2 regions of the Kitasatospora sp. NPDC088783 genome follow, and region 2 is predicted to be linked to the other one. Evidence: predicted binding sites of a transcription regulator. Region 2 holds the regulator's gene; the other holds the start of a gene.
The links. Region 2 encodes HspR, which represses chaperone genes until heat shock. Its sites were predicted from a motif close to TTGAGNNNNNNNNNCTCAA; they were not measured.

Region 1 (15,844 bases), on a different contig from region 2:
CCTTGCGGACCTGCGCCGGGTCGACCGTGCTGTCCCCGATCACCGGGCGGAACGAGCCGCTCAGGAACTCGGAGGTGGCGGACGCCGCGGCCTTCAGGCGCAGCATCGACTTCGGGGTGAAGACGATGAGCGGCTTGTGGTGCGGGTTGTGCGCCTGCCAGCGCAGCAGGTGGAAGTAGTTCGACGGCAGGGTCGGCATGGCGACCGTCATGTTGTCCTGCGCGCACAGCTGCAGGAAGCGCTCCGGGCGGGCGGACGAGTGGTCCGGGCCCTGGCCCTCCATGCCGTGCGGCAGCAGCAGGGTGACGCCGGAGTGCTGGCCCCACTTCTGCTCGGCCGACGCGATGTACTCGTCGACCATGGTCTGCGCGCCGTTGACGAAGTCGCCGAACTGCGCCTCCCACATGACCAGCGCGTTGGGGCGGGTCAGCGAGTAGCCGTACTCGAAGCCCATCGCCGCGTACTCGCTGAGCAGCGAGTCGTAGACGGTGAACCGGGCCTGGTCCTCGGTCAGGTACATCAGCGGGGTGTAGTCCTCGCCGGTGTTCCGGTCGATCAGCACCGCGTGGCGCTGGCCGAAGGTGCCGCGGCGGGAGTCCTGGCCGGCCAGCCGGACCGGGTGGCCCTCCATCAGCAGCGAGCCGATGGCGAGCGCCTCGCCGGTGGCCCAGTCGATGGTGTTGTCCTCGACCGAGGCGGCGCGGCGCTGCAACTGCGGCAGCAGGCGCGGGTGCACGGTCAGCCAGTCCGGCAGGTTGACCTGCGAGGCGGCGATCCGCTTGACCATCTCGGCGGAGATGCCGGTCTGGATGGAGACCGGGAAGTCCGCGACCGGGCGGCCGGCCTCGGCCTGGGCCGGGGCGGCGACGGCCTCGCGGACCTCGGCGAACACCTTCTCCAGCTGGCCCTGGAAGTCCTGCAGCGCCTGCTCGGCCTCTTCCATGGTGATGTCGCCGCGACCGATCAGCGCCTCGGTGTAGAGCTTGCGCACCGAGCGCTTCTTGTCGATCAGGTCGTACATCAGCGGCTGGGTGAACGACGGGTTGTCGGCCTCGTTGTGACCGCGGCGGCGGTAGCAGATGAGGTCGATCACGACGTCCTTGTGGAACTGCTGGCGGAACTCGAAGGCCAGCCGCGCGACGCGGACCACGGCCTCCGGGTCGTCGCCGTTCACGTGGAAGATCGGGGCCTCGATCATCCGGGCCACGTCGGTGCAGTACATCGAGGAGCGCGAGGAGGCCGGGGCGGCGGTGAAGCCGACCTGGTTGTTGACCACGATGTGCACGGTGCCGCCGGTGCGGTAGCCGCGCAGCTGCGACATGTTCAGGGTCTCCGCGACCACGCCCTGGCCCGCGAAGGCCGCGTCGCCGTGGATCTGGATCGGCAGCACCGGGAAGGTGGTGCCGCCGAAGTCCAGGATGTCCTGCTTGGCGCGGGCGATGCCCTCGACGACCGGGTCGACGGTCTCCAGGTGCGAGGGGTTGGCGGCCAGCGACACCTTGATGGTCTCGCCGTCCAGGCCGGTGAAGGTGCCCTCGGAGCCCAGGTGGTACTTCACGTCGCCGGAGCCGTGCATCGACTTCGGGTCGAGGTTGCCCTCGAACTCGCCGAAGATCTTGCCGAACGGCTTGCCGACGATGTTCGCCAGCACGTTCAGCCGGCCGCGGTGGGCCATGCCGATGACGGCCTCGTCGAGGCGGTGCTCGGCGGCGGCGTCGATGGTGGCGTCCAGCAGCGGGATGAGCGACTCGCCGCCCTCCAGCGAGAAGCGCTTCTGCCCGACGTACTTGGTCTGCAGGAAGGTCTCGAACGCCTCGGCCGAGTTCAGCCGGCGCAGGATGCGCAGCTGCTCCTCGCGCTCCGGCTTGGTGTACGGCTTCTCCAGGCGCTCCTGCAGCCAGGTGCGCTGCGCCGGGTCCTGGATGTGCATGTACTCGATGCCGACGGTGCGGCAGTAGGTGTTGCGCAGCAGGCCGAGGATGTCGCGGAGCTTCATCATCTTCTGGCCGCCGAAGCCGCCGACCGCGAACTCGCGCTCCAGGTCCCACAGGGTGAGGCCGTGCGAGACGACGTCCAGGTCGGGGTGCTTGCGCTGCATGTACTCCAGCGGGTCGGTGTCGGCCATCAGGTGGCCGCGGACCCGGTAGGAGTGGATCAGCTCGATGACCCGGGCGGTCTTGTTGACCTCGTCGTCGTGGGTGGTGGCCACGTCGGTGGCCCAGCGCACCGGCTCGTACGGGATCCGCAGGGACTCGAACACCTCGTCGTAGAAGTTGTTCGCGCCCAGCAGCAGCTGGTGGATCGAGCGCAGGAACTCGCCCGAGGCCGCGCCCTGGATGACCCGGTGGTCGTAGGTCGAGGTCAGGGTCATGGTCTTGGAGATGCCCAGGCGGGCCAGCGTCTCCTGGGAGGAGCCCTGGAACTCGGCCGGGTACTCCATGGCGCCGACGCCGACGATGGTGCCCTGGTTCTGCATCAGGCGCGGCACCGAGTGCACGGTGCCGATGCCGCCGGGGTTGGTCAGCGAGATCGTGACGCCGGTGAAGTCGTCCATGGTCAGCTTGTTGGCGCGGGCCCGGCGGACGATGTCCTCGTAGGCCTGCCAGAAGCCGAAGAAGTCGAGCGTCTCGGCCTTCTTGATGGCCGCGACGACCAGCTGGCGGTCGCCGTTCGGCTTGACCAGGTCGATGGCGAGGCCCAGGTTCACGTGCTCGGGCTTCACCAGGTAGGACTTGCCGTCCTCCACCTTGTAGCTGTGGTTCATGCCGGGGTTGGCCTTCACGGCCTGGACCAGCGCGTAGCCGATCAGGTGGGTGAAGGACACCTTGCCGCCGCGGGCCCGCTGCAGGTGGTTGTTGATGACGATGCGGTTGTCGATCAGCAGCTTCGCCGGCACGGCGCGCACCGAGGTGGCGGTCGGAACCTCCAGCGAGGCGTCCATGTTGGACGCCACGGCCTTGGCCGGGCCGCGCAGCTGGACCAGCTCGGGGCCCTCCGCGGCGGCCTTCGCGGGCGCGGCGGCGGCCGGGGCCGCCGCCTTCGGCGCGGGCGGCGCGGCGGGGGCGGCCGGGAGCGGCGCGGGAGCGGCCACCGGCTGCGCGGGCGCCGGCGCGACGGGCGCGGGGGCGGCGGGCGCGGCCGGAGCTGCGGCAACGGGAGCGGCAACGGGGGTCGGCTGGGCGCCGACCGGAGTTGCGGCCTGGGTCACTGGAGTCACCTCGGTACCGGGCTTGTAGTCGGCGAAAAAGTCCCACCAGGCACGGTCGACCGAGGCCGGGTCCTGGAGGTACTGCTGGTAGATCTCGTCGACGAGCCACTCATTGGGGCCGAAGCCAGTGGAGCTTGCCGAGCTGGGGGTTTCTTGGTGTGGCGACACGGGGCAACCGCCCTCTTCCGCTTCCTTTTGGGATGGTGGACAGCGGGGATTAAGGCTACGCCTCCGACCAGTGATCGCGCAGTCCCCGGTGGTCAGGCGTCGCCCAGATCACATCGCTGAGCTGGTTTTTGGCTGAATCCGAGCGTTAGAGATGCCGGAAATCAGGGAACTCGGCCCCTGATCGGTCGTGGTCATACCGGCGGAAAATCGGACGAACCAGTGGTCTGGACCATTTTACGGCCCGGGCCGGGGACCGGCACCGAGCAGCCCGGTCCCGGTCTGTACCGATTGCGCCACAGTCTCAGGCCGGCACCGGCGTCCCACCCGGGAGGGTGACCTCGATCCGGCAGCCCGCGGCCGCCTCCGCCACCCGGATCCGGCCGCCGTGCAGGTCCACCGCCCAGCGCGCGATCGCCAGCCCCAGGCCCGTCCCGCCGTCGCTGCCCGGCCCCAGCGCGGTCGGCGAACCGCTGCGGCCGAACCGCTCGAAGACCCGCTCGCGGTCCGCCGCCGGGATGCCAGGACCCTGGTCCTCGACCTCCAGCAGCAGCCCGCCGCCCTCCGCCGCCCGGGCCCGCACCGTCACGGTGCCCCCGGCCGGCGAGTGCTTGCAGGCGTTGTCCACCAGGTTGGCCACCACCTGGTGCAGCCGCTCCGCGTCCGCCACCGCCGCCAGGTCGGCCGGCTGCACGTCCAGCGCCAGCCGGACGTCCTCGCGCCGGGCGTACGCGCCGCCCGCCGTCGCGCCGTCCACCGTCACCCCGCGCAGCACGCCGTCCAGGAACGGGCCGACCCGGAACGGGCGGGAGTCCAGCGGGACCACGCCGTCGTCCAGCTTCGACAGGTCCAGCAGGTGGGTGACCAGCCGGCCCAGCCGCTCGGTCTGCTCCAGCGCGGTGCCCAGGTTCTTCGGGTCCGGCTTCACCACGCCGTCCACCACGTTCTCCAGCAGGCCGCGCAGCGCCGCGATCGGCGTGCGCAGCTCGTGCGAGACGTTGGCGATCAGCTCGCGGCGGTGCCGGTCGGCGGCCTCCAGGTCGCCCGCCATCCGGTTGAAGGTGTCGGCCAGTTCGCCGATCTCGTCCCGCGAGGACACCTCGACCCGGGCGCTGTAGTCGCCCTCCGCCATCGACCGCGCCGCCGCCGTCATGTCGCGCAGCGGCGCCGTCAGGCCGTTCGCCAGGAACTGCATGAACAGCAGCGAGGCGATCAGCGAGAAGATCATGATCAGCCGGATCTGGGTCTCCGAGCGGATCGCCACCACCACCATCCCGGTGGCCAGCACCACCGAGACGACCACCAGCATGGCCAGCTTGCCCTTGATCGACCGGACCGGGTCGAACGGGCGGATGTCGGCCCACACCCGGTGCGCGGCGCGCGCCGCGAGCGAGGGCCGGGGCCGGGGGGAAGCCGGTTCGGCTTCCCCGTTGCGTTGCTGCGGAAAGGTCATGGTGTCCCTGCGACTCGTGCTCGGGGCGGGGCGGGGGCAGCCGCGCGGGCCCGCGGGCCCGGGACCGGCGGGGCCCGGTCAGGACAGCGGGGCCTCCAGCGCGTACCCCACGCCGTGCACCGTGCGGATCCAGCTCGCGCCGATCTTCCGGCGCAGCGCCTTCACGTGGCTGTCCACCGTGCGGGTGCCGGACGCGTCGGTCCAGTCCCACACCTCGGCCAGCAGCTGCTCGCGGGTCAGCACCGCGCGCGGCTGCGCCGCCAGGCAGGCCAGCAGGTCGAACTCGGTCGGCGTCAGGTGCACGTCGCCCGAGCCCAGCCGGACCCGGCGCTGCACGTGGTCGATCTCCAGCTCGCCGAACCGCAGCGACCCCAGCGCGGGGGTGCGGGCCGCCTGCTGGGCGCGCTCCACCCGGCGCAGCAGCACGTTCACCCGGGCCGCCAGCTCGCGCATCGAGAACGGCTTGGTCATGTAGTCGTCCGCGCCGACGCCCAGACCCACCAGCAGGTCCGTCTCGTCGTCCCGCGCGGTCAGCATCAGCACCGGCACCGGGCGCTGCGCCTGGATCCGGCGGCACACCTCCAGGCCGTCGAAGCCCGGCAGCATGATGTCGAGCACCACCAGGTCCGGCTGCCAGGTGTGGAACCCGTCCACCGCGCCCGGCCCGTCATGGGCCACCGCCACCTTGAAGCCCTCTGCTCCCAGCCGGGCCGCGATCGATTCGGCGATGGTGGGCTCGTCCTCCACGACGAGCACCCGTCGCTGGGTGCCCACCGGCCCACTGCTGATCGTCTCTTGCTGGATCTCTGTCACGGTCACGCCACCGCCCCCAGGGCTCGCGGGCCGGCCGTCCGGGGGGACGGCGGGCTCCGCTCGTAGTCGTCTTGTTCCGTCGTCGTCTTGCTTCCGCCGTGCCGTTCCGCGCGGGAGCGCCCCGTCCGCGGTCGCGGCCGGTTTGGCAGGTCCCCGCTCGGACGGGCACGGGCCGATACCTTACCCGGAGCACTTGCGAGCTGTAACGGTACGTGTGCGAGCGGCAGGTGCCGGGGCGGAGGTCTTCACAGAAGTTCCTCAGACGGCTCTCACCCGGCCCCCGTATCGTGGGCCGGACAAGGCGTTCTGGAGGCACCATGACCAGCGCGGAACTGCGTCGACGACTGATCCGCCCCGGGCTGCGGGCCGTGCCCACCCCGCGGGCCAACCCGTTCGCACTCGGTTACCTCGCGCTGCTGCTCGGCACCACCCTGTACGGGCGCCTGGGCGACCCGGAGACCGTGCACCGGCTCCAGTCGCTCTCCTCCACCGACGCGCACAACCTGCTCGTCCACCCCGCCCTCTCCCTGGTCGGCAGCGGCCTGTGGGTCGCCGGACCGGTCTGGATGCCGTACTTCTGGGCCTTCGCCCTCACCGTCGCACCCCTGGAACGACGCGTCGGCGGCCTTCGTGCCCTCGGCGTCTTCGGCGCCGGCCACGTCGCCGCGACGCTGCTCTCGCAGGCCGTCGTGGTCGCCGCGGTGGCGACCGGCCGGGCCGAGAAGGAGCTGCTCGACGCGATGGACATCGGCGTCTCGTACGGCGTCCTCGCCTCGCTGGGCGCGCTCGCCGGGCTGCTCGGCCCGGTGGGGCGGCGGACCGCGCTGGGCGCGGGCGTCGCGCTGGTCGGCCACCAGCTGGTGACCGACCCCGACCTGGTCACCTCGGTCGGCCACCCGGCGGCCCTGGCGGTGGGCGTCTCGCTCTGGCCGCTGCTGCGCGGCCGCGGGCCCCGGCCGCCGTGGCGGGCGCGGCGGGCGCCGGCCTGGCAGGTCCGGTCCCGCCCGGAGACCGCGTCCGTCGAGGGCTGACCGCCCGACCCCCGCGCCGTCCCCCCGTCGTCCCCCCGCCGTTCCCCGTGCCCCGACCGGGGTGCGGGGTTCTCGCGCTGCGTTCACTGACGGTGAACAGCGGGTGGGGAACAATCGCGGTGCACCGAACCTTAGTCAGGTCAGCTCAACTTCACTGACTGGGGAGAGATCATGGCATCGACGTCCGTTCCACTCACCCTGCCCGTGCTGCCGCTCGACGACGAGGTAGTGCTTCCCGGCATGGTGGTTCCGTTGGAGCTCTCGAATCCCGAGGTGCGGGCCGCCGTGGAGGCGGCGCGGGCCGGGAGCGGCGGGGGCAAGCCGCAGGTGCTGCTGGTGCCGCGGCTGGACGGGTCGTACGCGGCGGTGGGCGCGCTGGCGACGGTCGAGCAGGTCGGGCGGCTGGCGGACGGCGACCCGGCGGCGCTGGTGCGGGCCGCGCGCCGGGTGCGGATCGGCGCCGGGACGACCGGGCCCGGGGCCGCGCTCTGGGTGGAGACCACGCCGTTCAAGGAGTCGGACCAGGGGCTGCCGGTGGCGGGGCGGGCGGCCGAGCTGGTCAAGGAGTACAAGGCGCTGTCGACGCAGTGGCTGCGCCGTCGCGGCGCCTGGCAGATCGTCGACCGGGTGGCCGCGATCGAGGACGTCGGCGAGCTGGCCGACCACATCGGCTACGCGCCGTTCGCGACCGCCGAGCAGAAGCTCAAGGTGCTGCTGGAGGCGGACCGCCCGGCCCGGCTGGAGTACGCGCTGGGCCTGCTGCGCGAGCACCTCGCGGAGGAGGAGGTCAACGACACCATCCGCAAGGACGTCGAGGAGGGCGTGGCCAAGCAGCAGAAGGAGTTCCTGCTGCGGCGCCAGCTGGAGGCGGTCCGCAAGGAGCTGGCCGAGCTGAACGGCGGGACGGACTCCGAGGAGGACGACTACCGGGCCCGGGTCGAGGCCGCCGCGCTGCCCGGGAAGGTCCGGGAGGCCGCGCTCAAGGAGGTCGACAAGCTGGAGCGCTCCAGCGACCAGTCGCCCGAGGGCTCCTGGATCCGCACCTGGCTGGACACCGTGCTCGAACTGCCGTGGAACGAGCGCTCCGAGGACGCGTACGACATCGCCGGGGCCCGCGCCGTGCTGGACGCGGACCACACCGGCCTGGCGGACGTGAAGGACCGGATCGTCGAGTACCTGGCCGTCCGCAAGCGCCGGGCCGACCAGGGCCTCGGGCAGATCGGCGGACGCCGGGGAGGTGCGGTGCTGGCGCTGGTCGGGCCGCCCGGCGTGGGCAAGACCTCGCTGGGCGAGTCGGTGGCGAAGGCGATGGGCCGGTCCTTCGTCCGGGTCGCGCTCGGCGGCGTGCGCGACGAGGCGGAGATCCGCGGCCACCGCCGGACGTACGTGGGCTCGATCCCCGGCCGGATCGTCCGGGCGGTCAAGGAGGCCGGGACGATGAACCCGGTGGTGCTGCTGGACGAGATCGACAAGGTCGGCTCGGACTACCGGGGCGACCCGGCGGCGGCCCTGCTGGAGGTGCTGGACCCGGCGCAGAACCACACCTTCCGGGACCACTACCTGGAGGTCGAGCTCGACCTCTCCGACGTGGTGTTCCTGGCCACCGCGAACGTGCTGGAGGCCATCCCCGAGCCGCTGCTGGACCGGATGGACCTGGTCCGCCTCGACGGCTACACCGAGGACGAGAAGGTCGCCATCGCCCGCGACCACCTGCTGCCGCGCCAGCTGGCCAAGGCGGGCCTGGGCGAGGCCGAGCTGACGGTGGACGAGCGGGCGCTGCGCAGGCTGGCCGCCGAGTACACCCGGGAGGCGGGCGTCCGGAACCTGGAGCGGGCGATCGCGCGCATCCTGCGCAAGGTCGCCGCCCAGGTCGAGCTGGGCGAGCGCGAGCTGCCCGCCGCGGTCGGCCCGGACGACCTGCGGGCCCTGCTGGGCCGGCCGCACCACGTGCCGGAGTCGGCCCAGGAGCCGGCCGAGCGCCGCACGGCGGTGCCGGGCGTGGCCACCGGGCTGGCGGTCACCGGGGCCGGCGGCGACGTCCTCTACATCGAGGCCTCGCTGGCGGACGCCGAGACCGGCTCGACCGGGCTGACCCTGACCGGCCAGCTGGGCGACGTGATGAAGGAGTCCGCGCACATCGCGCTCTCCTACCTGCGTTCGCGCGGCGCCGAGCTGGAGCTGCCGGTGACCGGGCTGCGCGAGCGGGGCATCCACCTGCACGTGCCGGCCGGCGCGGTGCCGAAGGACGGTCCGAGCGCGGGCATCACCATGACCACGGCGCTGGCCTCGCTGCTGTCCGGCCGCAAGGTGCGCACCGACGTGGCGATGACCGGCGAGGTGTCGCTGACCGGCCGGGTGCTGCCGATCGGCGGCGTCAAGCAGAAGCTGCTGGCCGCGGACCGCTCCGGGATCACCACGGTGATCATCCCGAAGCGCAACGAGGCGGACCTGGACGACGTCCCCGCCGAGGTGCTGGAGCGCCTGACGGTGCACCCGGTGTCCGACGTCCGCGAGGTGCTGCGGCTCGCCCTGGAGCCGGCCGAGGTGCTGGTGGCGGCGGCCTGACGCCCCGTCCGGCACCACCGGGGGCCCGCGGACCCGTCCGCGGGCCCCTGGTGGTCTCCGGGCGGCGCCGATGGGAGACTGCCCGCATGCCGTCCCCTACGCAGCGCGTGCTGGCCGCCGTCCCGGAGCGCTACCGGCCGTTCCTGGTCAAGCACCGCACGCTGGTGAAGTTCCTGGTGGTCGGAGGGACCTGCTTCCTCCTCACCATGCTGATCAACTTCGGCCTGAAGACCACCGTGCTGGAGAACAAGCCGGTGCTGGCGCTGACCGTCGCGACCGTGGTCACCACGGTGATCTCGTACGTGCTGAACCGGCAGTGGTCGTTCCGCGCGGTCGGGCGCAAGCGGGAGGCGGCCGGGTTCTTCGTGGTGAGCGCGCTGGCGGTGGGGGTGAACGACCTCCCGCTGGTGGCGTCCCGGTACGTGTTCGACCTCCGGACGCCGGACGTGAGCCACTTCGCGCAGGAGGTCGCCGACTTCTTCAGCGGGATGATCGTCGGCACCCTGCTGGCGATGGCGTTCCGGTTCTGGGCGATGAACCGCTTCGTCTTCACCGAGCTGGCCGAACGGGAGCCGGAGGACCGGCGGCCGGGGCGGGAGCCCGAGCGGGTCTGACCCCCGCCCCGGCCGGGCTCACCCCTCGGCCGGGATGGGGCGGCCGAACCGGGGCGGCCGGGCCACCGCGAGGAAGGTCACCGCGACGCCGCCCACCGCCCAGGCCGCCAGCACCAGGAACGGCACGGTGAGGTGGGTGGAGTCCAGGTAGGCGATCGAGCGGGCCGCGGAGGTGCCGGCCCCGTTCGGGATCCACTCGCCGATCGCCCGCCAGAACGCGGGCAGCAGCGGCGGCGGGAAGACGCCGCCCGCGCTGGGGTTGCCCAGCACCACGAAGAGCAGCACCGCCAGGCCGATGCCGACCACGTCGAACAGGCACTCCAGGGCCATCGTGACGGCGCCGACCGAGAACACCACCAGGGTGCCCAGCCCGGTGAGCGCGGCGATCGAGCCGGGCAGCGCGTGCAGGATCGGGCCGATGATCAGCGCGCCGCCGAGGCCCGCCGCGACCGAGTACAGCGCCAGCGTGCCCAGCCGCAGCAGCGCCCGGCCGGTGTTGGCCGGGCGGGAGCCGGCGCTGATCCCGAGGATCGAGGCGACCAGGTAGCCGCCCACGCACCAGCCGACCACCAGGTAGAAGGCGGACAGGCCCTCGGCGTCGCCCTTGGCCAGCGGGATGGTGTCGTCGACCACGACGGTCCGGCCCTGGGCGGCGGCCAGCTTGGTGACCACGCCCTCCGCGGCGGTGGCGGCGGCCGGGCCGCGGGCGTCGGCGACCAGCAGCGCGTCCTCGGTGCCGGTCGGGTCGAACACCCAGGCCGCGTAGACCTTCTGGTCCTTGATCCGCTCCCGCGCGGTGTCGCCGTCCGGCAGCGCGGAGGCGCGCACCGCGCTGTCCGGGACGGACTCCAGCGCGCCGACCAGCTTGGGCGCGACCTCGGGCGGGGCGACCACCGCGATGGACAGCTCGTGCGGCGTCGGGTGGTGCAGCGCGCCCACGTACGAGGTGATGAAGCCGAGCTGGAGCAGCAGGACGGCGACCACCAGGAAGAACGCGCGGGGGGTGACCGCGTCCCGGAGGTCGCCGAGGAATCCCTTGCGCTGCTCTGCCGTGTGGGCCATGGCGGGGCGTCTCCCTCTATATAGCGGTTCGAATGCGGCAAAAAAGTCAAAACGGATACTTCATATCATGAAACAGTTGCGTGCCGGGGGAGGCGCGAGCTGCGCGATACTGAGCGCCATGAGTGACCCCCTGGACCGGCGGAACCCCGCCGAACTGGCGTTCCTCGCGGTCGAGCGCGAGGTGGCGACGCTGTTCCGGCGCAGCCGGGCGCGGGCCGCGGAGACCTCCCGCCTGGTGCACCCCGAGCTGGAGGCCGGGGCGTACGTGCTGCTCGGGTTCATCCGGGAGTCCGGGCGGGCCCGGGTGACCGACGTCGGGCTGCACTTCGGGGTGGGCAAGGCCACCGTGAGCCGGCAGATCCGGGCGATCGAGGAGCTGGGCCTGCTCTGCCGGGAGACCGACCCGCTGGACCGGCGGGCCTCGCTGGTCTCGCTGACCGAGGAGGGCGAGCGGCGGTTCGCGGCGGCCCGGGAGGTGCGGATGGCGCGGTTCCGGGCCTCGCTGTCCGGGTGGGAGCTGGGCGAGCTGGAGCAGTTCGCCCGGCTGCTGGAGCGGTTCAACGAGCTGACCGAGGGGGTCTGAGGGCGGCCGGTCGGGAGGGTTTCTTTACTTGGGCTTGAAGAAAGTTGCCTCAGTCAACTATCGGCGTATAGTTGCTTGAGGCAACGAATTTTTAGTCGAAGGAACCGCATGTCGACGACCCTCAAAGCACCGCCGCAGGTCCAGATGTCCCACCGCCAAGTCCTCGAAGCCCTCTCGGGCCTGCTGCTCGGCCTGTTCGTGGCCGTGCTCTCCTCCACGGTCGTCTCCAACGCGCTCCCGCGGATCCTCACCGACCTGCACGGCGGCGAGTCCGCGTACACCTGGGTGGTCACCGCCGCCCTGCTGTCGATCACCGCCGCCACCCCGCTCTGGGGCAAGCTCTCCGACCTGGTCAGCAAGAAGCTGCTGGTCCAGATCGCCATGGTGATCTACGTGTTCTCCTCGGCGCTGGCCGGCCTGTCGCAGAGCATCGGCATGCTGATCTTCTGCCGGGTGCTCCAGGGCATCGGCGCCGGCGGCGTGATCGCGCTCGGCCAGATCTGCCTGGCCGCGATGGTCCCGCCGCGCGAACGCGGCCGCTACAGCGGCTACTTCGGCGCGGTCTTCGCGCTCGCCACCATCGGCGGCCCGCTGATCGGCGGCGTCATCGTGGACACCTCCTGGCTCGGCTGGCGCTGGTGCTTCTACGTCGGCGTCCCGTTCGCCCTGGTCGCCATCCTGGTGCTGCAGCGCACCCTCAAGCTGCCCGAGGCCCCGGCCCGCAAGCCGAAGATCGACTACCTGGGCGCGACGCTGATCACCGCCGCCGTCAGCCTGCTGATGATCTGGATCTCGCTGGCCGGCAAGAACTACGACTGGGTCTCCTGGCAGACCTTCGTGATGGTGTTCGGCGGCCTGGCGCTGGCCGGCCTGTTCGTCGCGGTCGAGAAGCGCGCCGCCGAGCCGCTGATCCCGCTCGACCTGTTCCGCCACCGCACCGTCGCCCTCGCCGCGCTGGCCAGCGCCTTCGTCGGCGTCGGGATGTACGGCACCACCACCTTCCTCGGCCAGTACTTCCAGCTCGCCAAGGAGAAGTCGCCCACCCAGGCCGGCCTGCTCACCCTGCCGATGATCCTCGGCCTCGCGGTCTCCTCCACCGTGGCCGGCCGGCTGATCACCAAGTACGGCAAGTGGAAGGGCTTCCTGGTCGCCGGCACCGTGCTGCTCGCCACCGGCCTCGGCCTGATGGGCACCGCCCGGGCCGACACCTCGTACGCGCTGCTCGCCCTCTACATGCTGCTGGCCGGCATCGGCCTCGGCCTGACCAGCCAGAACCTGGTGCTCGCGGTGCAGAACACGGTGCCGCGCAACGAGCTCGGCGCGGCCAGCTCGGTGGTCACCTTCTTCCGCACCATGGGCGGCGCGATGGGCGTCTCCGCGCTCGGCGCGCTGCTCGGCAACAAGGTCGCCAGCTACGCGGCGGAGAACTTCGCCAAGGCCGGCATCCCGGCCGCCGGGGCGGGCGGCGACGGCATCCCGGACCTCAAGAAGCTGCCCGCGCAGATCGTCCCGCTGATCACCGACGCGTACGGGCACGGCGTCGGCACGGTGTTCCTGATCGCCGCGCCGTTCGCGGTGGTCGGCTTCCTGCTGGTGCTGTTCATCCGCGAGGTGCCGCTGCGCACCTCCAACGAGGAGCGGGCCGCCGCCCCCGCCGAGGCCAAGGCCGCGGAGCTGGTCGCCGACTGACCGTCGGTCCGGCGGACCGCCGGGCCGCCGACACCCGAGAGACGACATGCGAGAAGGGCCCCCGCCGGTGCGGCGGGGGCCCTTCGCCGTGCGGTGCGCACGGCCGGGTGCGGCGCTACTTGGCGGCGATCAGCGAGATGCCGTACAGCACCACGGCCGCGCAGGCCGCGAAGCAGACACCCGCGGCGGCCAGCGCCGCCGTGCCCCGGCCGGTGCCCGCCGCGACGGCGGCCTCCCGGCGGGAGAGGGCGAGGTTGCCGAGCGCGAACACGGCGACCACGGCGACGGTCACGAGCAGGCTGACGCCCGCGGTCTCGGCCAGTGCGGCCCACTTGATGGTCATGGCGGGGGTTCCTCTCAGGCCGCGAGGGTGGTCGGGGCGGTGGGGGCGGGGGCGGGCACCTCGGTGACGGGGGCGACGTCCGCGCCGTGCACGTTGCCGGCGTGCACCGGCTGGCGGCGCGAGAGCAGCCACATCGAACCGGCGCCCAGCACCAGGACCAGGCCGACCAGGGCCACGCCCCAGTCACCGCGGCCGGCCACCAGCGCGGCCAGGCCGGAGACCGCGGCGGCGGCCGGCAGGGTCAGGCCCCAGGTGTAGAACATCCGGCGCACCATGCCCCAGCGCAGCCGGCCGGACGGGCCGCCCAGGCCCGCGCCCATGATGCCGCCGGAGCAGACCTGGGTGGTGGACAGGCCGTAGCCCATGTGCGAGGAGGTCAGGATCACCGTCGCGGCGGCGGTCTCCGAGGCGAAGCCCTGCGGCGGCCGGATGTCGGCCAGGCCGGAGCCCATCGAGCGGATGATCCGCCAGCCGCCCATGTAGGTGCCCAGCGCGATGGCCGTGCCCGCACTGGCGATCACCCAGGTCGGCGGGCCGTCGCCCTTGTGCAGGGCACCGGCCGAGACCAGGGTCAGCGTGATGATGCCCATGGTCTTCTGCGCGTCGTTGGTGCCGTGCGCGAGCGAGATCAGCGAGGAGGAGAGGACCTGCCCGCGGCGGAAGCCCTTCTCGGTGCCCGCCTTCGGCGCGCCCCGGGTGATCAGGTAGGCCAGCTTGGTGGCGCCCCAGGAGGCCAGGCCCGCCACCAGCGGGGAGGCGACCGCCGGGATCAGGATCTTGGAGAGCACGGTGGAGAAGTTCACCCCGTGCAGGCCGACCCCGACCACGGTGGCGCCGATCAGGCCGCCGTACAGGGCGTGCGAGGAGGACGAGGGCAGGCCCTTGAGCCAGGTCAGCAGGTTCCACAGGATCGCGCCGACCAGGGCGGCGAAGATGATCGAGGGCTGCAGTCCGGCCTTCTCGTTGACGAGGCCGCCCGAGATGGTGGTGGCGACCTTCACCGAGAGGAAGGCGCCGGCGAAGTTGAGCACCGCCGCGATCGTGACGGCGACCTTGGGCCGGAGCGCGCCGGTCGCGATGGAGGTGGCCATCGCGTTGGCGGTGTCGTGGAAGCCGTTGGTGAAGTCGAAGGCGAGCGCCGTGATGATCACAACGGCCACCAGGAACGTGATGTGTTCCATACCCAAACAATCGTCGAAGTGGTCGGACTGACGTTGCTGTCCTCGGCGAAGGTAAGGAGCCTCGGTGAACGGGAGGTTAACTGGGCGCGGAGTCCTGGTTCCCCCGGTGGCCCGGGAGTTGCCGGGGCGTTGGGTTCCGGTGGAGACCACGACCCCGCGGTGAGACCGTTCTCACACCCCGCGCCGGATGAGAATTCACCCGGCGGTCCGGAAAGCACCTGCCCCGAACACCCCTCCACGTGGCAGGATCGGTCCGATCGCCGACGGACAATCTGGGGAGGGCCGGCCGATGGGGGCTGGGCAGCGGACCGAATCGACCGGCCTGAGGCCGTGGGTGCGCGCCGCGCTGCGCTGCGGAGCGGTGCTCGCCGCCGCCGCGCTCACCCTGCCGTTCTTCTCCTCGGCGGCGTACGCCGTGCCCGGGCCGGGCGCGCCTGCGGTCTCCGCCGGGTCCGACCCGCTGGCCGAGGCCAAGCGCACCCTCGGGCCGATGCTCGACGAACTGCACGCCCTGTACCAGCAGGCCGAGACCGCCACCGAGCAGTACAACGGCACGGTCGCCAAGCTCGCCGAGCAGCAGGCCACCGTCGAGGACCTGAACAACCGGGCCGCCCGGCAGCAGGACGCCGTCGACGCCGGCAGCGACCTCGCCTCCCAGCTCGCCGCCGCGCAGTACCGCAACAGCCAGATATCCGGGTACGCCGAGCTGCTGATGGCCGAGAACCCGTACGAGGCCGTGGTGATCGCCGAGCTGCTGAACTCCGCCGGGCACTCGCAGAAGGAGTTCCTGGACCGCCTCAAGGCGGACCGGGACACCCTGACCGCGCTGCGCACCGCCGCCGAGCAGGCCGTCGCCCAGTCGCAGGCGCTGGCCGCCGAGCAGGAGAAGGCGAAGGACGACGTCGCCCGGAAGCTGGCCGAGGTCGAGCAGCTGGTCGGCTCGCTCACCGGCGCCCAGCGCGACGAGCTGGCCGAGCTGGAGAAGCAGCAGGCCAACGAGGCGCAGCTGGCCTTCCTGGCCTCCGGGGCGCTCGGCAAGGGCGAGCGGACGCCCTCGGCGACGGGCCGCAAGGCGGTCGCCTGGGCGCTCCAGCAGCTCGGCAAGGACTACGTGTGGGGCGGCGCCGGGCCGGACGT
Region 2 (15,844 bases):
CACCTCCTCGCGCAGGATCCGATCGACGCAGCTCGGGCAGGCGCCGCGCCCTCCTTCCTCGCGCTGTGCGCACAGCGACGGCACGGACCACCTCGCGGTGAAGGCGCCGCCGCAGCGCCGCGGGTCGAGCAGTCCGTGCGGCGTGACCCGCAGCACCGGCCGGCCCTCGGCGAGCCAGCGGTCGACCGCGCCTTCGCCGGCGACCACAACGTCGTCCGGCTCCGGCACGGACGCCCGCACCGCGCAGGCGAGGCCGTCGACGGGCACGGCGTCGGGGTAGGACTCGAAGAGGAACATATTGTCAGCCTACGAAGGATATTCCGGTGCCGCCCCACAGCAGGAGTGTGATGCCCGCCGCAGACGCGGGGCGGCCCCCCGGCACTTCCACAGCCAGAGCGCCGATGCCGGTTGGCGCACTTGCTCGGCGCGGACTTCGGCGCTGAGGCGGCGAGGCCCTGGCCTCGGCCGCCAAGTGGTGCAGATCACCTGTCGCTCGTAGTGCCGCGGGCAGCAGCTCAGCGATGATCACAAGCCTCGGCGTCCGGCGGGGCACCCCGGCCGGGCGCATCGGCCGGACGTACGATTCGTCCCCGTGAGCAAGCCCACGAAGCACTTCCCGTTCCCCTCAGACCTGGTCGCGGCTCAGCGCGCATACCAGGAAGCCGCCGCCAAGCGGACCACGTTCATCACCGCCGCACCGCGGTGGGTCGAGCCGCAGGCTGACATCGAGACGAAGAGCGGCACCGTGCTGCCGGGCGGTCCCGGGTGGAGCGATGCCCAGCGCGAGGAGGGCCGCCTGCTGCTGGAGGCGGAGCAGGCCGCGTCCCAGGCAGTGTGGGCGCATCCGTTCTGGATGAAGCTGCACGGCGCCGACCGCGTCGAAGCGCGCACCCAGCTCAAGCACCTGCCCGCCGAGTGGGCGCCGCCGGCCGACGAAGAGGCCGCAGAGGATTGACCACCTCTCCGGTCGGCAGCCCCCCGGCGCCCACGCCGGGGGCCCGTCGGCCGGGAGGCCAGACCTGCGCGCACGACCCGGCACACGGCCCGGGCGCGGGGCTGACAGGAGGCCAGCGTGAACCGCTCGACTGCAAGTTGGGCTAGGTCCCGAGGCGGCCGAACACGCCGCGCAGGTACATAGTCGCGCGCTAGTCGCGCAGCCATTTCCGCCCCGAATCTGACGGTGCATCACTTCTCTGTGGCGGTCTCCAGCGGCCACCGGCGGGCAAGGCGCGAAGGACCAGAGAAGGCCGGAATCACCCTTCTGAGCTGGTGTTTTATTGGAAACGCCCGCTCGCGTGACATGTGACGCAGATTACACATGTCCGAGAAATCCCGTGACCCAGATCACAAAAAGTGTGTCTCGCCATTCAAGATGCAGATCGAACAAAATTCCTAACGGTCCGGAACCTGACGGACCGTCACCCCTGGAGGTACATTTTTCTGCGCGCTAGTCGCGCAAGAGCCTGGAATTGGTCTAGACAACGAGCAAGCCCCAGGTCGCTGACCTGGGGCTTTCTATTGGAGCGGGTGACGAGAATCGAACTCGCGCTCTAAGCTTGGGAAGCTCATGTTCTACCATTAAACTACACCCGCAGCTGACGGCCCGTCAGTGACGGCCCGATCAAGGACCACTGTACCCCATGGTGCGGGGCGGTGAGCACAGGGTTCCGGTGGCGGCGAGCCTGGGTGAGCGGTGTCCGGTAGATCCCCTAATGTGACGCTGTCGGCGGAGAGTGTGGGAAGGGGACCGATGGAGCAGCGCACCGTGGTTCGTTGTGTCGAGGGGCACGTGTTCAGTACGGCGGCGTTTCCGATGCAGCATCTGCAGGCGGGGCGGTTGGGGCCGGGGCGGTTGTTGCGGTGTCCCGGGTGCGGGCGGTTGCGGAGTTCGGTGCCGGCGGACGTGTCGGAGCTGTCGGCGGACGAACTGGCGCGCGGGCTGCGGCTGGTGGCGGTGGAGTCGCTGTCGTAGCGGGTGGCCGGAGTGGTCCACGGGGCGGGCGCTTTTGGGGCGCCCGCCCCGTGGCACGTACGCTCGGGGGCGTGCTGCTCTCCGACAACGACATCCGTGCCGAGATCGACAAGGGGCGGGTCGTGATCGACCCGTTCGAGTCGTCGATGGTCCAGCCGTCGAGCATCGACGTTCGACTGGACCGGTTCTTCCGGGTCTTCGAGAACCACCGCTACCCGCACATCGACCCTTCGGAGGAACAGCCGGACCTGACGCGGCTGGTCGAGCCGGACGGGGACGACGCGTTCATCCTGCACCCGGGCGAGTTCGTGCTGGCGTCCACCTTCGAGGTGATCACGCTGCCGGACGACGTGGCCTCGCGGTTGGAGGGGAAGTCGAGCCTGGGGCGGCTGGGGCTGCTGACGCACTCGACGGCGGGGTTCATCGACCCGGGGTTCAGCGGGCACGTGACGCTGGAGCTGTCGAACGTGGCGACGCTGCCGATCAAGCTGTACCCGGGGATGAAGATCGGGCAGCTGTGCCTGTTCCGGCTCTCCTCGCCGGCCGAGCACCCGTACGGCTCGGAGCGCTACGGCTCGCGGTACCAGGGGCAGCGCGGCCCGACGCCGTCCCGCTCCTACCTGAACTTCCATCGCACCCGGATCTGAACGGACGCGCGGACGAGGGCCGGCCCCGACGGACGGGGCCGGCCCTCGGCGTGTGCGGGGACGGGCGTCAGGCGCGGACGGGGACGGGCGTCAGGCGCGGACGGGGGTGGTGACGGCGACGAGTTCGGTGCCGTCCGCGGTGAGGGTGAGCGCGGTGCGCAGGCCGGTGAGCTGGCCGAGGCGGTGCAGATGGGTGCCGCCGCAGGCGATGGCGGCGGGGCCCTCGGGGAGTTCGGCGTGCCAGCGGCGGCGGGCGGTGAGTTCGGGGCCGGGGGTGTCGATGCCGACGGGGGCGTCGGCGGCGACCCAGGCGGCGAGCCGGGCGTTGACGTCCGCGGTGAGGGCGGGGAGGGCGTCGGCGAGGGCCGGGAGGGCGTCGGTGGCGTCGACGGTGAAGCCCTTCTTCTTCAGCGACTTGCCGATCCGGTAGGTGTCGGTGCTGGCGGTGGTGTCCATCACCGAGCTGTCCATGGCGAGGCTGTCGAAGTCGGGGTGGCCGAGGGCGTCGGTGCGGCCGGGGTCCTTGCGCCAGCGCGGGGCGAGGGCGGCGTTCAGGGCGAGGGCGAGCAGGTGGCAGCCGGTGTGCGCGGCGGAGAGCGCGGCGCGGCGTCCGGCGTCGACGGCGAGGTGGGCGGTGCGTCCGACGGCCTCGGGTCCGAGCGCGCCGGCGGGCAGCACGTGCAGCACCAGCCAGGACCAGTCCTCGTCGCCGCGCCGGACCGGGACGTCGGCGCCGACCGCGAACTCGCTCGCGGGCCCGGCCGCGCCGGTGAGGCAGTCGACGACGGGGTGGGCGGTGCCGTCGACGGTGAGGGTGCCGTGGTCGGCGGGCTGGTCGGGCCAGGTGTGGTCGACGGGGTGGAACGGGGTCGCCGCGGTGACCACCGCGGTGCGGCCGTCCGGCAGGGCGCGCACGGCGAGGACCGGCGACTCGCCGGTCACCTCCCCGGCCGGAAAGCTGACGTGGGTGGTGGGCAGGCTCATGCGCGGGCTCCGGACGGGGTGCGAGGGTGGGTCGAACACCTCACCCTACAAACCCGGCCGGACCGGGCCGGACGCCCGGCCCGAGGGGGCCGTCCGCCCGGGCCCGGAGCCCCGGTGCCGGGCCCGGGCGCCGCGCCTCAGCCCAGGGTCGGCAGCTTGATCAGCACCAGCAGCGCCAGCAGCTGCACCGCCGCCGCGCCGGCCGCCTTGCCCCAGGGCAGGTCGTGGATCCGCCGCACCATGGTGGTCAGCAGGACCGCGCAGCCCACCCAGGTCGCCCAGCCGACCACCTGCACGACCGGGTTGCCGGCCGGCAGGAAGAGGGCGAGCAGCAGCCGCGGGGCGTCGGTGGTCCAGCTGATCAGCGCGGCCAGGCCGACCGTGGACTGCCAGGGGCCGTCGCCGCCGGACTGCCGGGCCAGGACGTAGGTGACCGCGGAGAGCACCCCGCCGGCCAGCGTGAAGGCGACCGCGGCGCCGCCGATCGCCCACAGCGCGACCGCGAAGGTGGAGTGCACCACCTGGTCGTAGGTGGAGTCGAGGGCGAACACCGCGAGCACGCCGTACAGCAGCGACACGCACAGCGCGGGCAGCCACACCTGGTGGTCGCGCATCCGGTCGAAGGTGGCGCCGGGGCTGCGGTACATGCCGACCAGCAGCTGCCGCCAGGGCAGCCGGGGCCCGCCCGCGTGCGGCGCGGCCTGGCCGCCGGCCCGGTAGACGGCGACGTTGTCCGCCGCCCCGGGGGCGTAGCCGCCCGGCCCGGGGCCGTCCGGGTGGTAGCCGTAGCCGTAGCCGTCCTGCCCCGCCGGGTGGCCCGGGTGGCCGCCGTACCCGTCGTCGTGGCCCTGGCCGTCGTAGCCGTGGCCGTCGTAACCCTGGCCGTAGCCGTCGTCGTACGGGTACGGCTGCTCGCCGTGGGACTGGTCGCCGTAGGGCTGCTCGCCGAGCGCGAAGGCCCTGGTGTGGCCGGGCCGGTCGCCGGGGCCGGTGGGCCCGGGGTGCGGGGCGGTGAAGTACTCGGGGGCGCCGGTGGGCGCGCCGGGGTACGGGTCGCCCTGGGGGGTGCCCGGTGCGGGTGCCGTCCAGCGCTGCCGGGGGTCGGCGCCCCGTCCGTCGTCGTGTCGATTGCCAGCCACGCCTCGACGGTACCCGCAACGGCTGACCCACCGTCGGGTGATCATGGCGGCGGGGCCGGATTGCAGCCGTCCTGTGACGGTGCGCCCGGGTCCGGCCCGACGGGTTCCGGCGGAGTCCGGGCGGGAGGGCTCAGCCGGTGACGCCGGCGCCGGGCGCGTGCACCGCGGCGGCGTTGCTGAGGCCGGCCTCGCAGCCGCCGGGGCCCGCCGAGAGCCGGACGGCGCCGACCGGGAGCCGGGTGCCGCAGGCGATCCGCAGGCCGGACGGGAGCTCGTTCTCGGCCTCCAGGACGGCGCCGTCGCCGATCACCACGCCGTCCAGCGAGCAGCGCTCACCGACCTCGGCGTAGGCGCCGACGATGGAGTCCCGGACGTACGCGCCGGCCTCGATCCGGGCGCCGGGCAGCACCACGCTGCCCTCGACGATGGCGCCGGCGGCGACCCGGGCGCCCTCGGAGACCACGGTGCCGGAGCTGAGCACGGCGGCCGGGTCGACGTGCGAGCCGGACAGCAGCAGCGCCTCGCCGGTGGGGCCGGGGACGGCCGGGGAGTCGACCTTGCCGAGCACCAGGTCGGCCGAGCCGCGGACGAAGGCGCCGGGGGTGCCCAGGTCCAGCCAGTAGGAGGTGTCGACGACGCCGCGCAGCAGCGCGCCGGTGGCGAGCAGTTCGGGGAAGGTCTCGCGCTCGACCGAGACCTCGCGGCCGGTCGGGATGCGGTCGATCACCGAGCGGGTGAAGACGTAGCAGCCCGCGTTGATCTGGTCGGTGACGATCTGCTCGGGGGTCTCGGGCTTCTCCAGGAAGGCGAGCACCCGGCCGTCCGGATCGGTCGGGACGAGGCCGAAGGCGCGCGGATCGGCCACCCGGGTGAGGTGCAGGGTGACGTCGGCGCCGGAGGCGCTGTGCCCGTCGCGCAGGGCGGCGATGTCCAGGCCGGAGAGGATGTCGCCGTTGAAGACCAGCACCGGCTCGTCGGGGCCGCAGGTGAGGCCGGTGGCGGCGTTGCGGATCGCGCCGCCGGTGCCCAGCGGCTCCTCCTCGGTGAGGTAGACCAGTTCGATGCCGTAGGGGCTGCCGTCCTGGAAGTGGTCGACGAAGACCTCGGCGAGGTAGGAGGTGGCGAGCACCACGCGGGTGACGCCGGCGGCGGCGGCCCGGGCGAGCTGGTGCGCGATGAACGGGACACCCGCCACGGGCAGCATCGGTTTCGGCGTGTGGGTGGTCAACGGACGGAGGCGGGTGCCCTTGCCTCCGACCAGCATGATCGCCTGGGTCATGGTGCTGTCTCCCGTGGTCGAATTCCGGCGGCCCGGCACGACAGGGTCCGGTGCGCTCGCTCGGTGAACTGGCCGGGGCGGCGTGCCATGGCCTCCGACGGAACCGGTCCTTCCCGCGGTTCCGTCGCACACTCTATTTGCTCGAACATCGCCTGGGTGCCACCACCCCGGTCGATCGTGCGTGCGGATCGGCGCTCCGGGGCCGGGCCCGGCTCGGGAAGCGCCGCGGGCCGTTCCCCGGACCGGGCCCCGGTGCCGCGCCCGGTCCGGACGCGGCCGGACCCCGGGGCCGCGACGGGCGTCCGGGGTCCGGGTGGTGCGGGGGTGCGGGTGGTGCGGGGGTGCGGGTGGTGCGGGGGTGTCAGGCCTCGACCGGCTCCGCCTCGGCGGCGGGGGCGGCCTTGACCGACTCCAGCAGCAGCTGGGCGACGTCGACGACCTTGAGGTGCTCCTTGGCCGCGCCCTCGTTCTTCTTGCCGTTGACCGAGTCGGAGAGCATCACCAGGCAGAACGGGCAGGCGGTGGAGACGATGTCCGGGTTCAGCGACAGCGCCTCGTCCACCCGCTCGGTGTTGATCCGCTTGCCGATCCGCTCCTCCATCCACATCCGGGCGCCGCCGGCGCCGCAGCAGAAGCCGCGCTCCTTGTGGCGGTGCATCTCCTCGTTGCGCAGGCCGGGCACCCGGCCGATGATCTCGCGCGGCGGGGTGTAGACCTTGTTGTGCCGGCCGAGGTAGCACGGGTCGTGGTAGGTGATCAGGCCCTCCACCGGGTTCACCGGCAGCAGCTTGCCCTCGTCGATCAGGTGCTGGAGCAGCTGGGTGTGGTGGATGACCTCGAAGTGGCCGCCGAGCTGCGGGTACTCGTTGGCGATGGTGTTGAAGCAGTGCGGGCAGGTGGCGACGATCCGCTTGGTGGGGGCGTCCTCCAGCGCGGCGTTCAGGGTCTCGACGTTCTGCGCGCCGAGCATCTGGAACAGGAACTCGTTGCCGAGGCGGCGCGGGGAGTCACCGGTGCAGGTCTCCTCCTTGCCGAGGATGGCGAACTTCACGCCCGCGGTGTGCAGCAGTTCGGCGAACGCCTTGGTGGTCTTCTTGGCCCGGTCCTCCAGGGCGCCGGCGCAGCCGACCCAGTAGAGGTACTCGACCTCGGCGGGGTCGATGTCCTCGCCGATCACCGGCACCTCGATGCCGGTCTCCTTCTTCAGCTCCTTGACCCAGTCCAGCCGGGCCTTGGTGGCCAGGCCCCACGGGTTGCCCTTGTTCTCCAGGTTCTTGAGCATCGTCCCGGCCTCGGTCGGGAAGCTGCTCTCGATCATCACCTGGTAGCGGCGCATGTCGACGATGTGGTCGATGTGCTCGATGTCGACCGGGCACTGCTCGACGCAGGCGCCGCAGGTGGTGCAGGACCACAGCACGTCCGGGTCGATGACGCCGCCCTCCTCGGCGGTGCCGATCAGCGGGCGCTCGGCCTCGGCCAGGGCGGCGGCGGGGACGCCGGCGAGCTGCTCGGCGGTGGCCTGCTCCTCGCCCTCCATGGACTTGCCGCCGCCGGCCAGCAGGTACGGGGCCTTGGCGAAGGCGTGCTCGCGCAGGCTCATGATCAGCAGCTTGGGCGAGAGCGGCTTGCCGGTGTTCCAGGCCGGGCACTGCGACTGGCAGCGGCCGCACTCGGTGCAGGTGGAGAAGTCGAGGATGCCCTTCCAGGAGAAGTGCTCGACCTGGGAGACGCCGAACACGGCGTCGTCGGCCGGGTCCTCGAAGTCGATCGGGGCGCCGCCGCTGGTCATCGGGCGCAGCGCGCCGAGCGCGGTGCCGCCGTCATCCTCGCGCTTGAAGTAGATGTTGAAGAAGGCCAGGAAGCGGTGCCAGGCGACGCCCATCGAGGGGTTGACGCCGATGGTGATCGCCCAGGCGAAGGAGATGCAGATCTTCAGCATCGCGAACAGGTACACCAGGTTGACCAGGGTGCCGTGCGCGGTGCCGTGGAAGGCGGCGGCGATCGGGTACGAGACCAGGTAGGCCGGGTCGTAGGAGTCGACGCCCTCCAGGGCGCCCTCCAGGCCGCGCAGCATCATGATGCACAGGCCGATGCCGAGGATCGTGTACTCGACGTAGAACGCCTGCCAGGCGATCGAGCCGGCGAACCGGGACTTGCGGCCGGCCCGGGAGGGCAGGCTGAGCAGGCGGATCACCATCAGGGTGAGGATGCCCAGGGTGGTGAGGGTGCCGATCAGCTCGACGAAGACGTTCCACGGCAGCCAGTGGCCGATGACCGGGAGCACGAACTCGGCGTCGAAGAGCTGCCCGAAGGCGTTCACCAGGGTGAGCACCAGCGAGAAGAACCCGACGGCGACGAACCAGTGGGCGACGCCGACGACGCCCCAGCGGTTCATCCGGGTGTGGCCGAGGAACTCCTTGGCCACGGTGGCGACCCGCTGCGCGGGCTGCCCGAATCGGGTGCCGTCGGCGGAGCCGGTGCGCACCACCTTGTAGATGTACAGCGCCGCACGGGCGGCGAGCGCGGTGCCGATCACGAATGTGACCAGCGAGATGACGATCGCTGCTAGCTGCATCGGCTCTCCGTCTCCAGCGGCTCTGGTCCGAGTCTTCCCTTGGGTCCCCCGCAGATTGTACTGGTCGGTAACTTGCAGGGTCGACGCGCCGGACATTACCGCGCGTTAACACTCCGCCAGAAGATGTTCAAGGTATGGCGGCAGTCACTAAGCCCAGACTCACCCGCCCGGAGCAGCCGCCGGACCCCTCGCGACATAAGCGCTCAGTAAAGTTGAGCGACACGGACTCAAAGCTGTTGACGCGGTCCGATCGGTCGTGCATCCTTGAGTCCGTACTGCTCAACTTCTCCTCGGAGGTATTCACGATGGCACGCGCGGTCGGCATCGACCTCGGTACGACGAACTCCGTCGTCAGTGTTCTTGAGGGCGGTGAGCCCACGGTCATCACCAACGCCGAGGGCGCTCGGACCACGCCGTCCGTCGTCGCCTTCGCCAAGAACGGCGAGGTGCTCGTCGGCGAGGTCGCCAAGCGGCAGGCGGTCACCAACGTCGACCGCACCATCCGCTCGGTGAAGCGCCACATGGGCACCGACTGGAAGATCGGCATCGACGGCAAGGACTTCACGCCGCAGCAGATCTCCGCCTTCGTCCTGCAGAAGCTCAAGCGGGACGCCGAGGCCTACCTGGGCGAGACGGTCACCGACGCCGTCATCACCGTCCCGGCCTACTTCAACGACTCCGAGCGCCAGGCCACCAAGGAGGCCGGCGAGATCGCGGGCCTGAACGTCCTGCGCATCGTCAACGAGCCGACCGCCGCCGCCCTGGCCTACGGCCTGGACAAGGACGACCAGACCATCCTGGTCTTCGACCTCGGCGGCGGCACCTTCGACGTCTCGCTGCTGGAGATCGGCGACGGCGTGGTCGAGGTCAAGGCCACCAACGGCGACAACCACCTCGGCGGCGACGACTGGGACCAGCGGGTCGTCGACCACCTGGTGAAGGTCTTCCAGTCCGGCCACGGCGTCGACCTGTCCAAGGACAAGATGGCCGTCCAGCGCCTGCGCGAGGCCGCCGAGAAGGCCAAGATCGAGCTGTCCTCGTCCTCCGAGACCTCGATCAACCTGCCCTACATCACGGCCTCCGCCGAGGGCCCGCTGCACCTGGACGAGAAGCTCACCCGCTCGCAGTTCCAGCAGCTCACCTCGGACCTGCTGGACCGCTGCAAGGTCCCGTTCCACAACGTGATCAAGGACGCCGGCATCCAGCTGTCCGAGATCGACCACGTGGTCCTGGTCGGCGGCTCGACCCGCATGCCGGCCGTCGCCGAGCTCGTCAAGGAGCTGACCGGCGGCAAGGACGCCAACAAGGGCGTCAACCCGGACGAGGTCGTCGCCATCGGCGCCTCCCTGCAGGCCGGTGTCCTCAAGGGCGAGGTCAAGGACGTCCTGCTGCTCGACGTCACCCCGCTGTCCCTCGGCATCGAGACCAAGGGCGGCATCATGACCAAGCTGATCGAGCGCAACACCACGATCCCGACCAAGCGCTCCGAGATCTTCACCACCGCCGAGGACAACCAGCCCTCCGTGCAGATCCAGGTCTACCAGGGCGAGCGCGAGATCGCGGCGTACAACAAGAAGCTCGGCATGTTCGAGCTGACCGGCCTGCCGCCGGCCCCGCGCGGCCTGCCGCAGATCGAGGTCACCTTCGACATCGACGCCAACGGCATCATGCACGTGGCCGCGAAGGACCTCGGCACCGGCAAGGAGCAGAAGATGACCGTCACCGGCGGCTCCTCGCTGCCGAAGGACGAGGTCAACCGCATGCGCGAGGAGGCCGAGCGCTACGCGGAGGAGGACACCAAGCGCCGCGAGGCCGTCGAGACCCGCAACCAGGGCGAGCAGCTCGTCTACTCGACCGAGAAGTTCATCGCGGACAACGCGGACAAGCTCCCGGCGGACGTCAAGACCGAGGTCGAGACCGCCATCGGCGAGCTCAAGGAGACCCTCAAGGGCGAGGACGTCGCGGCCATCCGCACCGCCACCGAGAAGGTCTCCACCACCGCCCAGAAGCTCGGCGCGGCGCTGTACGCGCAGGCCGACGGCGCGGGCGCGGCGTCCGGCGCGGCCGGGGCCGGCGAGGCGGGCCCGAAGGAGGACGACGTGGTCGACGCCGAGATCGTCGACGACGAGAAGCCCAAGGGCGGTGCGGCATGACGGAGAAGCCGCAGGGCGAGCAGCCCGGCGACGACTCCGCCGCCGAGGAGGCCGTGCTCAAGGCAGCCGAGGAGGCCGTCGCGGGTGCGGGTGCCGACGAACTGGCCGCCGCCAAGCGCGAGGCCGGCGAGCGCACCGCCGACCTGCAGCGGCTCCAGGCCGAGTACCAGAACTACCGCAAGCGGGTCGAGCGCGACCGGGCCACCGTCCGGGAGATCGCGGTCTCCAGCATCCTGGAGTCGCTGATCCCGGTGCTGGACGACATCGGCCGGGCTCGCGAGCACGGCGAGGTGACGGGCGGCTTCAAGTCGGTCGCCGAGTCGCTGGAGACGGTCGTCGCCAAGCTCGGGTTGCAGCAGTTCGGCAAGGAGGGCGAGCCCTTCGACCCGACCATCCACGAGGCGCTGATGCACAGTTACTCGTCGGACGTGACGGAGGACACCTGCGTGCAGATCCTCCAGCCCGGGTACCGGATCGGCGAGCGGATCATCCGCCCGGCGATGGTCGCGGTCGCGGAGCCCCAGCCGGGCACCCAGACCACCGGCGAGCCGGACGGCGACCAGGCTGACGGCCCGTCCGACAGCTGAGTAGAGTCCCCGTGCGCTGCGGAGTCGTACGTCGTCCAGTACGACGGCCGGCTCCGCAGCGCCGTATCACGGCACCGCACCGCGCGGTGCCGGCAGGCAACAGAACTTCGGGATTCCGGGAGGTGGCGGTCAAAGGCCATGAGCGCTAAGGACTACGTGGAGAAGGACTACTACAAGGTCCTCGGCGTGCCCAAGGACGCCACCGCCGCAGAGATCAAGAAGACGTACCGCAAGCTGGCCCGCGAGTTCCACCCGGACGCGAACAAGGGCGACGCCAAGGCCGAGGAGCGCTTCAAGGACATCTCCGAGGCGTACGACGTGCTCTCCGACGAGAAGCGCCGCAAGGAGTACGACGAGGCCCGCTCGCTGTTCGCGGGCGGCGGCTTCCGGCCCGGCGGGGCGGGCGCGGCCGGGGGCTTCGACTTCGGCGACCTCTTCAACGGCGGGAGCGGCTCGGGCGGCGGCGGGATCGGCGACGTGTTCGGCGGCCTGTTCAACCGCGGCGGTCGGCAGACCGCCCAGCCGCGCCGCGGGGCCGACGTCGAGACCGAGGTCACGCTGAACTTCGAGGAGGCCGTGGACGGCGCGACGGTGCCGCTGCGGATGACCTCCCAGGCCGCCTGCCGCGCCTGCGCCGGGACGGGCGCCAAGGCCGGCACCACCCCGCGGGTCTGCCCGACCTGCGTCGGCGCGGGCACCGTCAGCCGGGGCCAGGGCGCCTTCGCGCTCTCCGAGCCCTGCCGGGACTGCAAGGGCCGCGGCATGATCGTCGACGACCCGTGCACCGTCTGCCACGGCAGCGGCCGGGCCTCCTCGGCCCGGACCATGCAGGTGCGCATCCCGGCCGGGGTGCAGGACGGCCAGCGGATCCGGCTCAAGGGCAAGGGCGCCCAGGGCGAGCGCGGCGGCCAGCCCGGAGACCTGTACGTCACGGTGCACGTCGACCCGCACCCGGTGTTCGGGCGCAAGGGCGACAACCTCACGGTGACCGTGCCGGTGAGCTTCCCCGAAGCCGCGCTGGGCGGCACCATCGAGGTGCCGACCCTGAACGGTCCGGCCGTGAAGCTCAAGCTGCCGCCCGGCAGCGCCAACGGCCTGACCATGCGGGCCCGGGGCAAGGGCGCCACCCGCAAGGACGGCACCCGCGGCGACCTGCTGGTCACCGTGGAGGTCTCGGTGCCCAAGCACGTCGACGGAGACGCGCTGACCGCACTGGAGCAGTACCGCGAGGCCACCGCCTCGGACGACCCGCGAGCCGCCCTGTTCAAGGCGGCGGAGGGAGCGTGAGACCCCGATGAGTCCCCATCCCGACAGCAGCCGCGACGGCACCGGCCGGATCGGCCCCGGCCCCGGCCTGGGCGAGGGCCTGCCCGGCGGCGGCCGCCCCCGCGCCGCCGCCCCGCCGTACGTGCTCACCGAGGACACCCCGGTCTACGTCATCTCGGTCGCCGCCGAACTCTCCGGGCTGCACCCGCAGACCCTCCGCCAGTACGACCGCCTCGGCCTGGTCAGCCCCGACCGCACCGCCGGCCGCGGCCGCCGCTACTCCGCCCGGGACATCCAGCAGCTGCGCGAGGTCCAGCGGCTCTCCCAGGACGAGGGCATCAACCTGGCCGGGATCAAGCGGATCATCGAGCTGGAGAACCAGGTCGCCGCCCTGCAGTCCCGCGTCACCGAACTGGTCGACGCCCTGGAGGGCGCCGCCGCCACCCTCCAGCAGCGCGAGGCCGCCGTGCACGCCTCCTACCGCCGCGACCTGGTCCCCTACCAGCAGGTCCAGCAGTCCAGCGCGCTGGTGGTCTGGCGGCCCAAGCGCTGAGCGTCCGGCACCGAGCCGCCGACACCCCTCCCGTTCGGGGGGTGCCGGCGGCTTCCGCGTCCTGTCAGAGTTCTTTTCCGGAGCGCCGCCCGCCTGTCCGCAGTCCGGTAATCCGAGGGGGATCGGGAGACCTTCGCTCTATGATGCGGGCCGGAGGGCACGCGCCGGATCCACCAAAGGCCCCAGCTCAGGCAAGGAGTCATGGACATGAGCACTGAGCGGAGGAACCCCGCCGCAGCCCCTGGCCTTTCCCCCGAGGCCCGGGCCCTCTACACCCGGGCCGTGCAGAGCGGCGGGAAGCTGACCGGGCGCCACGCCCTCCCCGCCGACCGGGACGACCCCGCGCTGCACGAACTGCTGGACGTCGGACTCCTGCAGCCCGAGGTGGGCCCGGCCGGGACGTACGCGGTGAAGGACCCCCAGCAGCTGGCCGAGGCATTGTCACTGGGCTTCCAGCTGGAAGCCACCAGAATCCTGCACCGCTCGATGGCGACCACCCAGGCCCTGCAGGAACTCCACCAGGAGTACCTGGCCTACATCGCGCACCCCGAATCCGGCGGCGCCATCGAATACGTCCAGGGCCGGGGGAACATCAACGAAAACCTGGCGGCGATCATGGCCAGCGCGTCGAATGAAATGCTCACGGCACAACCCGGCGGCGGCCGCGGCGAGGACGCCCTGAAGATAGCGATCGCCCGCGATATGGAATTCGTGGAACGCGGCGGGACGATCAGGACCATCTACCAGCCGAGCGCCCGCTATTCGAACCCGACGATCAGCTACGTCCAGGCGGTGACCCAAGAAGGTTGCCAGGTGAGAACACTGGACGAGGCCTTCGCCAAGCTGATCGTGATCGACCGGAAGGTCGCCGTGATAACCGTCGGCGACGAGCAGAACCGGGACCGCGCGGCCTTCGTCCGGGACGACGCCGTCATCGACTACATCGTGGGCGTCTTCCACAGTCAGTGGGAGCGGGCCATCCCCTTCACCGGCGGCCACGAAATACCGCCGCAGGTGGTGTCCAGCATGCGCAAGCAAATCGTCCGCATGATGCTGGAGGGCATCGCGCACCGCACGATCGCCCGGCGCATCGGCCTCAGCGAGCGCACCCTCGCCCGCCACATCGCCGAAATGCGCGAGGAGTACGGGGTGGAGACGCTCTTCCAGCTCGGGTGGAAGATCGCACAGGCCGAGGGGCCGACGGGCTGAGCTCGGCGGCCCCTCGACGCCGGGGCCTACCAGTGGCTGTCCATGTCCGCCACGAGGGCCTTCTGCACCACAGTGGTCTCGGAGGCGCTCCAGTAGGAGTCCGCGCTCGCCGGGCCGGCTCCGAGAAACACAGTGATGCCCAGCAGAACAGCCGCGATCAGGATACGACGGACCTTCAGCACAACATCACTCCTTTCGGGACAAATCCATCGCGAGCATCGCCCGCTCGAACGATGGCCGCACCAATTTCCGACATATGATTCCCCATCAACCGCCCTCACGTCACCCCACCCCCCTCAACATGCCGGGGATCGGTCGCTGAAATGTGCATGTCGGCGCGCACGAACGGGGGCCGCGGCCCGAGGTGTCATCTATCCGCCAGGCAGCCAGATGCCACCGTGCGCCAGTGGACTCGTTGACACCCGGCGATGGACGATCAGCTAGTCGTAACCGCAGTAGCACAATCCAGCGCGTCCACCGCACCGGCCGCCGAACCCGGAGCGCGGCAATCTCCGGGTCCTCAACCGCCGTTCCGACGGACAGGGGGCATCGGACCCGACGGCCGAATCACCACACCCGGAGTCGACATGAGTGAGCACCACCTGCAACACCGCGCCGAGGGGCGCCGCGCACGCGTGTTCCTGGCCGCGCCGCTGATGCGGCTGACCGGCCCGGCGGACAGTGTGGTGACGCTGGCCAGCCGGACCAGGCTGACCACGCTGCGCAGCACGCTGCTGGACAGCGGGGCCGCGGTGTACAGCGCGCACCACAGCGACGCGTGGACGGTGGCCGGACGGGCGCCGGAGCAGCGGGTGCCGTCGGACTTCCGGGCGATGCAGAGCGCGGACCTGGTCTTCGCGTACGTGGGCGCCCCGCTGTCGGCCGGGGTGAGCCTGGAGCTCGGGTGGGCGTCGGCGCTGCGCAAGCCGATCGTGCTGCTGGTGGACGAGGCGATCACGCACAACCCGCTGATCGCCACCATCGAGCAGGTCTCGCCGGTGCTGCCGCTGGTCTTCGACGACACCTGGTCGCAGGAGGCGCTGCACCACACCGTGGAGACCGCGCTGGACTGGGCCGGGATGGCGCTGTCGCTGCGCGGCGGCTTCTGGACCGCGCCCGGCGACCAGTTCCCGCGGCCGCGCCGCGAGCACGCCGGCCCGTACGGCTTCTGGTCCCCGGAGATCGCCACCGGCTGACGGCCCGTCCGCCCCGCGCCACCGGCCCGTCCGCCCGTCCGCCCGTCCGCTCCCCCGGTCACCCGGCTCCCCGCATCCGCCAGCCCAGCTGGAAGAGGGTCTCCGCGCCGTGGAGTTCGCGCAGCCGGGAGATGTGCGCGGCGACGGTCCGCTCGCCGAGGCCCAGCCGGGAGGCGACGGCCTTCTGGGTCAGGCCCTGGGCGAGCAGCCGGCCCACCTGCTCGTGGACCGGCACCGCGCTCTCGTCCGCGCCCCCGTGCTCGGCGGAGCGCCACTGGACCCGC

Region 1: the regulator HspR is predicted to act here: its motif matches at 6,801-6,819, upstream of lon (endopeptidase La).

What each region holds. Positions count from the first base shown of each region.
Region 1 is NZ_JBIVKJ010000003.1:192,789-208,632, reverse strand. Features, by position in the region: gene ACIP60_RS09460 (multifunctional oxoglutarate decarboxylase/oxoglutarate dehydrogenase thiamine pyrophosphate-binding subunit/dihydrolipoyllysine-residue succinyltransferase subunit) at 1-3,376, opposite strand, end outside; gene ACIP60_RS09455 (sensor histidine kinase) at 3,678-4,826, opposite strand; gene ACIP60_RS09450 (response regulator transcription factor) at 4,905-5,639, opposite strand; gene ACIP60_RS09445 (rhomboid-like protein) at 5,957-6,670, shown strand; gene lon (endopeptidase La) at 6,842-9,235, shown strand; gene ACIP60_RS09435 (GtrA family protein) at 9,322-9,849, shown strand; gene ACIP60_RS09430 (DUF3533 domain-containing protein) at 9,868-10,911, opposite strand; gene ACIP60_RS09425 (MarR family winged helix-turn-helix transcriptional regulator) at 11,030-11,494, shown strand; gene ACIP60_RS09420 (MDR family MFS transporter) at 11,603-13,183, shown strand; gene ACIP60_RS09415 (hypothetical protein) at 13,299-13,526, opposite strand; gene ACIP60_RS09410 (anion permease) at 13,541-14,707, opposite strand; gene ACIP60_RS09405 (NlpC/P60 family protein) at 14,997-15,844, shown strand, end outside.
Region 2 is NZ_JBIVKJ010000004.1:129,749-145,592, reverse strand. Features, by position in the region: gene ACIP60_RS13040 (hypothetical protein) at 1-297, opposite strand, end outside; gene ACIP60_RS13035 (hypothetical protein) at 593-955, shown strand; tRNA gene ACIP60_RS13030 (tRNA-Gly) at 1,520-1,593, opposite strand; gene ACIP60_RS13025 (hypothetical protein) at 1,751-1,972, shown strand; gene dcd (dCTP deaminase) at 2,044-2,619, shown strand; gene ACIP60_RS13015 (metal-dependent hydrolase) at 2,710-3,603, opposite strand; gene ACIP60_RS13010 (YIP1 family protein) at 3,741-4,742, opposite strand; partial or broken gene ACIP60_RS13005 (sugar phosphate nucleotidyltransferase) at 4,948-6,021, opposite strand; gene ACIP60_RS13000 ((Fe-S)-binding protein) at 6,383-8,596, opposite strand; gene dnaK (molecular chaperone DnaK) at 8,902-10,749, shown strand; gene grpE (nucleotide exchange factor GrpE) at 10,746-11,336, shown strand; gene dnaJ (molecular chaperone DnaJ) at 11,475-12,623, shown strand; gene ACIP60_RS12980 (heat shock protein transcriptional repressor HspR) at 12,631-13,155, shown strand; gene ACIP60_RS12975 (hypothetical protein) at 13,363-14,364, shown strand; gene ACIP60_RS12970 (hypothetical protein) at 14,391-14,546, opposite strand; gene ACIP60_RS12965 (hypothetical protein) at 14,952-15,560, shown strand; gene ACIP60_RS12960 (LuxR C-terminal-related transcriptional regulator) at 15,619-15,844, opposite strand, start outside.